One region of the Staphylococcus ursi genome, then DNA from elsewhere that is predicted to be linked to it. Evidence: a T-box and tRNA genes for the amino acid it is inferred to sense, from the RefSeq annotation. Region 1 holds a T-box; the other holds one or more tRNA genes.

Region 1 (4,426 bases):
TGGCTAGCGCTGTCGCTTCCATATCCTCTTTACTCATATCTTTCGGGATTTCGATTTTAGCACGTACTTTACCATTCACTTGAACGACGATTTCCACGACATCTTCTTCTAATAACGATGGATCGAAACTTGGCCATGGTTGATAAGTAATCGTTGTGTCGTGTCCTAAAATTGACCATATTTCCTCACCGATATGCGGTGCGATAGGTGCTAACATTTTCACAAAACCTTCTGCATAGGCTTTAGAAATGTGTTCAACCTTATAACATTCATTAATAAAGACCATCAATTGACTAATCGCCGTATTGAAGCTCAATGATTCGAAATCTTCAGTGACCTTTTTAACTGTTTGATGGTACACCGTTTGTAATGCTGGTGTGTCATCTTCAATCACTTTAGCCGTTAACTGTCCTGCTTCAGTTAAAAATAAACGCCATATACGATCTAAGAATCGACGTGAACCATCTAAACCATTTTCACTCCAAGCAATTGAAGCTTCTAACGGTCCCATAAACATTTCGTATAAACGTAAAGTATCGGCACCGTGTGAACGAACGATATCGTCTGGATTCACAACATTACCTTTTGATTTGCTCATTTTTTCGTTACCTTCACCTAAAATCATACCTTGGTTGAATAATTTTTGGAAAGGCTCAGATGTAGGGACAACTCCTAAATCATAAAGAACTTTGTGCCAGAAACGTGCATATAATAAGTGCAACACGGCATGCTCAACACCACCGATATAAAGGTCAACAGGCAACCAATGTTTGAGCTTTTCAGGGTCAGCTAACATTTGATCATTATTAGGGTCGATATAACGCAAGTAATACCAACAGCTACCCGCCCATTGTGGCATTGTGTTAGTTTCACGACGACCTTTCATACCTGTTTCAGGATCAACGACATTCACAAAATCATCAATATTTGCAAGTGGTGATTCACCTGTACCTGAAGGCTTAATTTCATCTGTTTTAGGAAGTAATAATGGCAATTCGTTTTCCGGTACAGTTGTCATTGAGCCGTTTTCCCAATGAATAATCGGAATCGGTTCACCCCAATAACGTTGGCGACTAAATAACCAGTCACGGAGTTTATAATTCACTTTCTTCTCTCCAAGACCTTTAGCTTCTAATAGCGCAATGGCTTTTGCAATCGCCGCTTCATTGTTCAGACCGTCTAATTCACCAGACTGAACATGTGGACCGTCACCTGTGTAATATGGTGTCTCTGCATCGTTTTCAATGACTGTCACAACTGGTAAATCAAATGTTGTTGCAAATTCGTAGTCTCTTTCATCATGTGCTGGAACTGCCATCACAGCCCCTGTACCATATGAAGCTAACACATAATCAGCAATCCAAATAGGAACTTGCTCACCTGTAAATGGATGAATCGCATAGGCCCCTGTGAAGACACCTGTCTTTTCTTTCGCAAGATCTGTACGTTCTAAGTCCGATTTTTTCGCAGCTTCATCTTGATAATGCTTTACTTTTTCATATTGTTGCGGTGTCGTAATCCGGTTCACTAAAGCATGTTCAGGACTTAACACTAAAAATGTTGCACCGTAAATCGTATCTGGACGTGTTGTAAATACTTCAATCGGTGTGTCAATATTTTCGACTTTAAAGTTCACTTTTGCCCCTTCAGAACGGCCAATCCAGTTACGTTGCATGTCTTTAATCGACTCAGGCCAATCGAGTGTATCTAAGTCTTCAAGTAAACGATCCGCATATTCTGTAATTTTCAATACCCATTGTTTCATCGGGCGTCGAACAACAGGATAGCCACCACGTTCTGATACACCATCTACCACTTCTTCATTAGATAGAACTGTACCTAACGCTTCACACCAGTTCACCGGAATTTCATCAATATAAGCTAATCCTTTTTTATAAAGTTGAATAAAAATCCATTGTGTCCATTTATAATATTCAGGGTCTGTCGTACTTACTTCACGATCCCAATCATAACTAAAGCCAAGTTCTTGAATTTGACGCTTAAATGTTTGAATGTTACGTTTTGTAAATGCCGATGGGTCATTTCCAGTATCAAGTGCATACTGTTCAGCAGGTAATCCAAACGCATCCCACCCCATAGGATGTAACACGTTGTAACCTTGCATACGTTTATAACGTGACAAAATGTCTGTTGCTGTATAACCTTCTGGATGCCCCACATGTAGCCCTGCACCTGATGGATAAGGGAACATATCTAACGCATAAAATTTCTTCTGCCCGATATTATCTTCTGTTTTAAACGTTTTGTTCTCTAGCCAATACGTTTGCCACTTTTTTTCGACTTCTTGATGATTGTAACTCACAATTAAATCCTCCTCATTCATAAAAAGACACCTCAAACTATTCATATATGCTAAGGGACGACTTTTGCCGCGGTACCACCCTCATTCACTCCTGGAAGTGCACTTCATTTTAAATAGTAAGAGATGTCATTTATTTTTCATTATTTATCGGCAAGTTCACTTAAAGTTTTTCGTTAGTTCGCACCACCACTAACTCTCTGTGGAAACCCTTTTAAGATACTACTCCAGTACAGCACGACCACATGCTTAATTCATAATCAACTACTATATTATGCAATTTAGCACAAAGATGCAAGTGTCATTTACTGTGATTAACGATATAACGTTTTCTGATCAACTTTTCTATCATAAATCGAAAGGAATACCATGGCGATTAGGAGTAAACCTATCATAGACAAAAACATGATTTGCATATTGAATACATCGACGAGTATCCCACCAACTAACGGACCGAAAGCTTTTCCCACTGTTGACGCGGAATTCACAATCCCTTGATAGACCCCTTTTCTACCTTTAGGCGCTAAATTGTTAGCAATCGTCGGTACAGCAGGCCAAACGAACATTTCTGCAAATGTCATAATGACCATCCCTACAACGAAAATTGAAAATGATGTCGCAAAACTTGTCACGAAAAATGACAGTATGAACACGACTAATCCAAAGTAAAGTTGCTTTTTCAGTTGCCCTTTAATGAGGTGAATAATCGGTAATATTAAAGGTTGTCCCACTAAAATGAGCACACCGTTAACTGTCCATAACAAACTATATTGACTCATAGAAATACCGATACTTTGTGTAAATGAAGCAATGGTTGTTTGCCATTGTACGTAAGCAATCCAACATAACGCAAACATCACACATAATAAAATGAGTGCTGTGAAATGTTTCTTGTTTTGAATATGCGCCACATTTTCCAACGTTTCTTGATGTTTAACCGTCGCTTGATAATCTATTTTAAATTGAAATAACGCGATAAAGAAGAAAATAACATACATCGCCAAATTCGCCATAAAAATGTAATTAAAGCTCAGTTCAGCAACAAAACCACCTAGCGCTGCACCTAATGCAACACCGATATTTTGTGCTAAGTAAATCGCATTAAACGTTTGTCTTCCCCCTTGCGGCCACACTGCTCCAGCCATCGCATATATAGCAGGGATAATCATACCACCGCCAAAACCGAGCATAATGAGCCAAATAGCATACCAAGGCCAACCGTGAAAGAAATTTAATAAAATGGTGGCACACAAACTCACGATCGTGCCTAACATAATTGTCCGATAGCCTCCAAGTTTATCGAACAATGTCCCACCAAGTAAATTTCCTACAATCATTCCAAATGAATTGACCATCAGTACCAGTCCGGCAGTACTTAATGATTTGCCGAGTTCCTCATTCATATAAATCGTATTCAACGGCCATAAAAAACTCGCACCTGTGATATTAATCGCCATCCCAATGACGAGCCACCATATTTCTCTAGGCATATTCACTGATGTTTCACTCCTTTTCTCTCTAGCTCACACTATAACACGTTATGATGAAAATATGTTAAAATCTTCAAATACTGTTTAAGAAAAATGACGAATACGATATGATAAAAACAGTTTAAACATAGAAAGTCGAAAGGAAGATTGTGATGGGCACTTATTTCCCATATGCTTTTGAAAAGAAACGATATCACACTTTAAATTATCATCTGAAAAATAAATTTGGTCAAAAAATATTTAAAGTTGCTTTAGATGGTGGTTTTGATTGCCCTAATAGAGACGGTACTGTTGCACATGGCGGTTGTACTTTTTGTTCAGCAGCAGGGAGTGGTGACTTTGCTGGTAACCGTGCCGACGCTATCGAAGTGCAATTTAAAGAGATTAAAAATAAAATGCACGAAAAATGGCATGAAGGTCAATACATTGCATATTTCCAAGCCTTTACTAATACACATGCACCCGTTGCTGTATTACGAGAAAAATTTGAAGCTGCATTAAAAGAACCGGGTGTTGTCGGATTATCTATCGGTACACGTCCAGATTGCTTACCAGATGACGTTGTGGACTATTTAGCCGAATTAAATAAACGTACATATTTATGGGTGGAGTTAGG
Region 2 (4,426 bases), 1.4 Mb from region 1:
CACATGCAGATAACACGACATAACTCGTGCTGGGTTTCCCCATTCGGAAATCTCTGGATCAAAGCTTACTTACAGCTCCCCAAAGCATATCGTCGTTAGTAACGTCCTTCATCGGCTTCTAGTGCCAAGGCATCCACCGTGCGCCCTTAATAACTTAATCTAAACGTTATGATAAACGCTCGCATTCTTCCTTATTTCTTTCTTTGCTTGTTCATTTACGAAAAGTAAACTTCACTGCGCTCATCAAGAAATGCGTTGACTGACAAGCGTTTTCATCAACGTTTGTGCAATCAAAATACGATGCTTACCATCACCAGTTATTAATTATGTGAGTCGTCAAATGACGACTAGCGATAATTTTTGTTTCAAGCTTTTAAACGCTTGTCACTCGGTTTTGCTTGGTAAAATCTATACTTACTTATCTAGTTTTCAATGTACAAATCATTCTGAATCCTCAAATAAATGAGCATTCAAAACTGAATACAATATGTCACGTTAATCCGCTTATCACCTAATGGTGATATTCCGTATATTATCCTTAGAAAGGAGGTGATCCAGCCGCACCTTCCGATACGGCTACCTTGTTACGACTTCACCCCAATCATTTGTCCCACCTTCGACGGCTAGCTCCAAATGGTTACTCCACCGGCTTCGGGTGTTACAAACTCTCGTGGTGTGACGGGCGGTGTGTACAAGACCCGGGAACGTATTCACCGTAGCATGCTGATCTACGATTACTAGCGATTCCAGCTTCATGTAGTCGAGTTGCAGACTACAATCCGAACTGAGAACAACTTTATGGGATTTGCTTGACCTCGCGGTTTTGCTGCCCTTTGTATTGTCCATTGTAGCACGTGTGTAGCCCAAATCATAAGGGGCATGATGATTTGACGTCATCCCCACCTTCCTCCGGTTTGTCACCGGCAGTCAACTTAGAGTGCCCAACTGAATGATGGCAACTAAGCTCAAGGGTTGCGCTCGTTGCGGGACTTAACCCAACATCTCACGACACGAGCTGACGACAACCATGCACCACCTGTCACTTTGTCCTCCGAAGAGGAAAACTCTATCTCTAGAGCGGTCAAAGGATGTCAAGATTTGGTAAGGTTCTTCGCGTTGCTTCGAATTAAACCACATGCTCCACCGCTTGTGCGGGTCCCCGTCAATTCCTTTGAGTTTCAGTCTTGCGACCGTACTCCCCAGGCGGAGTGCTTAATGCGTTAGCTGCAGCACTAAGGGGCGGAAACCCCCTAACACTTAGCACTCATCGTTTACGGCGTGGACTACCAGGGTATCTAATCCTGTTTGATCCCCACGCTTTCGCACATCAGCGTCAGTTACAGACCAGAAAGCCGCCTTCGCCACTGGTGTTCCTCCATATCTCTGCGCATTTCACCGCTACACATGGAATTCCACTTTCCTCTTCTGCACTCAAGTTTTCCAGTTTCCAATGACCCTCCACGGTTGAGCCGTGGGCTTTCACATCAGACTTAAAAAACCGCCTACGCGCGCTTTACGCCCAATAATTCCGGATAACGCTTGCCACCTACGTATTACCGCGGCTGCTGGCACGTAGTTAGCCGTGGCTTTCTGGTTAGGTACCGTCAAGATGTGCACAGTTACTTACACATTTGTTCTTCCCTAACAACAGAGCTTTACGATCCGAAGACCTTCATCACTCACGCGGCGTTGCTCCGTCAGGCTTTCGCCCATTGCGGAAGATTCCCTACTGCTGCCTCCCGTAGGAGTCTGGACCGTGTCTCAGTTCCAGTGTGGCCGATCACCCTCTCAGGTCGGCTACGTATCGTCGCCTTGGTAGGCCGTTACCCCACCAACTAGCTAATACGGCGCGGGTCCATCTATAAGTGACAGCAAGACCGTCTTTCACTGTAGAACCATGCGGTTCAACATGTTATCCGGCATTAGCCCCGGTTTCCCGGAGTTATTCCAGTCTTATAGGTAGGTTACCCACGTGTTACTCACCCGTCCGCCGCTAACATCAAAGGAGCAAGCTCCTCATCTGTTCGCTCGACTTGCATGTATTAGGCACGCCGCCAGCGTTCATCCTGAGCCAGGATCAAACTCTCCATAAAAGAAGTAAGCTTGATATAGCTCGTTGATTGTTTAAGTCAATCACTCTTGAAAGTACTTTTGAAGTACTCAAATTATCGGAATTAACGTTGACATATTGTCATTCAGTTTTCAATGTTCATTTCAAAATATAATGGTGGAGACTAGCGGGATCGAACCGCTGACCTCCTGCGTGCAAAGCAGGCGCTCTCCCAGCTGAGCTAAGCCCCCATATTATTTTACAGAAGTCGGGAAGACAGGATTTGAACCTGCGACCCCTTGGTCCCAAACCAAGTGCTCTACCAAGCTGAGCTACTTCCCGTTATTAAAATGGCGCGCCCGATAGGAGTCGAACCCATAACCTTTTGATCCGTAGTCAAACGCTCTATCCAATTGAGCTACGGGCGCATTATTAAAGATGGTGCCGAGGACCGGAATCGAACCGGTACGGTGATCTCTCACCGCAGGATTTTAAGTCCTGTGCGTCTGCCAGTTCCGCCACCCCGGCAAAAATAATGGAGCAGAAGACGGGATTCGAACCCGCGACCCCGACCTTGGCAAGGTCGTATTCTACCGCTGAACTACTTCTGCTCAATAGTATTCGAATGATGAGCCATAGAGGATTCGAACCTCTGACCCTCTGATTAAAAGTCAGATGCTCTACCAACTGAGCTAATGGCTCATAAAATGGTGCCGGCCAGAGGACTTGAACCCCCAACCTACTGATTACAAGTCAGTTGCTCTACCAATTGAGCTAGGCCGGCAATGGTGGAGAATGACGGGATCGAACCGCCGACCCTCTGCTTGTAAGGCAGATGCTCTCCCAGCTGAGCTAATTCTCCATATGTAATGCCTGGCAACGTCCTACTCTCGCGGAACGTAAGTCCGACTACCATCGGCGCTAAAGAGCTTAACTTCTGTGTTCGGCATGGGAACAGGTGTGACCTCTTTGCCATTGTCACCAGACAATAATTATTTTATTAAGTAGCTTGTCGGCTACCTTTTTATAATACATGTTTTGCAAATACTTTTCAATAGTTAATTTTACACTTTGTTTAAGTTTTTTACAAACATTTTAAATTTGGTTTGCCACTCAATTTGACGACTTTTATATAATACTCAATTATCATTTTAAAGTCAATACTTTTTGAGTCTTTTTTAAAAATAAATTTAAGATGATTTGCATGACCGCTTCTAGCCCCCATCATCTGGCAAACATATAAAGTCTCGGCATATCTACTCTCCATGCATCGTACTACTTAACCTTCTCATACATTATAGTATTCTCTCGCTTACACATTGCAATATGAAATGCCCCAAACTCCCCTTATGTTCACTCAATTCACCTTTACTAAATCTAAAAAAACGCCAGTACACTGAAAAGTCAATGTACAAGCGTTTTATGATACATCTTATTTTTGACGCATATATGGGAATAATAACACGTCACGAATAGATGGAGAATTCGTTAATAACATCACGAGACGGTCAATACCGATACCTAATCCACCTGTTGGCGGCATACCATATTCTAACGCTTCGATGAAATCTTCATCCATTTCATGCGCTTCGTCGTTACCTTGTTCTTTTTCTACTAATTGTGCTTCAAAGCGTTGACGTTGATCAATAGGGTCATTTAATTCTGTGAACGCATTCGCATGTTCTCGGCCTACAATAAACAACTCAAAACGATCGGTGAAACGTGGATCTTCAGGATTTTTCTTAGCTAAAGGAGAGATTTCAATTGGATGACCATAAATAAATGTCGGTTGAATTAAAGTTTCTTCTACTTTTTGTTCGAAAAATTCATTTAAGATATGACCGTACTTCATATTGTCATCTATTTCAATGCCGTGCACTTTCGCTAATTCATGTGCTTCTTCGTCTGATTTCACTTCATAAAAGTCTACACCTGTCGCTTCTTTAACAGCATCAACCATGTGTAATCTACGCCACTGTGGTTCTAAATTAATTGTTTCATCACCGTATTGAACTGAGGTTGTGCCTAATACGCGACGTGCGATGTGTGCAACTAACTCTTCAGTTAATGACATAATATCTTTGTAGTCTGCATACGCTTCATACAATTCAATCATTGTAAATTCTGGGTTATGGCGTGTAGAAACACCTTCGTTACGGAATACGCGTCCGATCTCATATACTTTCTCCAAGCCACCCACGATTAAACGTTTAAGGTGAAGTTCAATCGCAATACGCATGTAAAGTGTTGCATCTAATGCATTGTGGTGTGTCACAAATGGTTTCGCTGCAGCACCTCCTGCGATTTGATGCATCATTGGCGTTTCTACTTCTAAAAAGCCTTTTTCATTAAGGTAATTACGCATTTCTTGAAGAA

The links. The T-box of region 1 lies ahead of leuS (leucine--tRNA ligase). A T-box ahead of a tRNA ligase gene usually reads a tRNA of that ligase, here a tRNA-Leu.
Region 2: it encodes a tRNA-Leu, which carries the amino acid that the T-box ahead of leuS (leucine--tRNA ligase) is inferred to sense. The anticodon was not compared.

What each region holds. Positions count from the first base shown of each region.
Region 1 is NZ_CP048279.1:1,320,733-1,325,158, reverse strand. Features, by position in the region: gene leuS (leucine--tRNA ligase) at 1-2,326, opposite strand, end outside; T-box leader at 2,374-2,565, opposite strand; gene GZH82_RS06150 (MDR family MFS transporter) at 2,635-3,810, opposite strand; gene mnmL (tRNA modification radical SAM protein MnmL/YtqA) at 3,963-4,426, shown strand, end outside.
Region 2 is NZ_CP048279.1:2,680,339-2,684,764, forward strand. Features, by position in the region: rRNA gene GZH82_RS12735 (23S ribosomal RNA) at 1-160, opposite strand, end outside; rRNA gene GZH82_RS12740 (16S ribosomal RNA) at 543-2,093, opposite strand; tRNA gene GZH82_RS12745 (tRNA-Ala) at 2,226-2,301, opposite strand; tRNA gene GZH82_RS12750 (tRNA-Pro) at 2,319-2,392, opposite strand; tRNA gene GZH82_RS12755 (tRNA-Arg) at 2,402-2,478, opposite strand; tRNA gene GZH82_RS12760 (tRNA-Leu) at 2,490-2,578, opposite strand; tRNA gene GZH82_RS12765 (tRNA-Gly) at 2,587-2,661, opposite strand; tRNA gene GZH82_RS12770 (tRNA-Lys) at 2,680-2,752, opposite strand; tRNA gene GZH82_RS12775 (tRNA-Thr) at 2,759-2,834, opposite strand; tRNA gene GZH82_RS12780 (tRNA-Val) at 2,837-2,912, opposite strand; rRNA gene rrf (5S ribosomal RNA) at 2,922-3,036, opposite strand; gene lysS (lysine--tRNA ligase) at 3,483-4,426, opposite strand, start outside.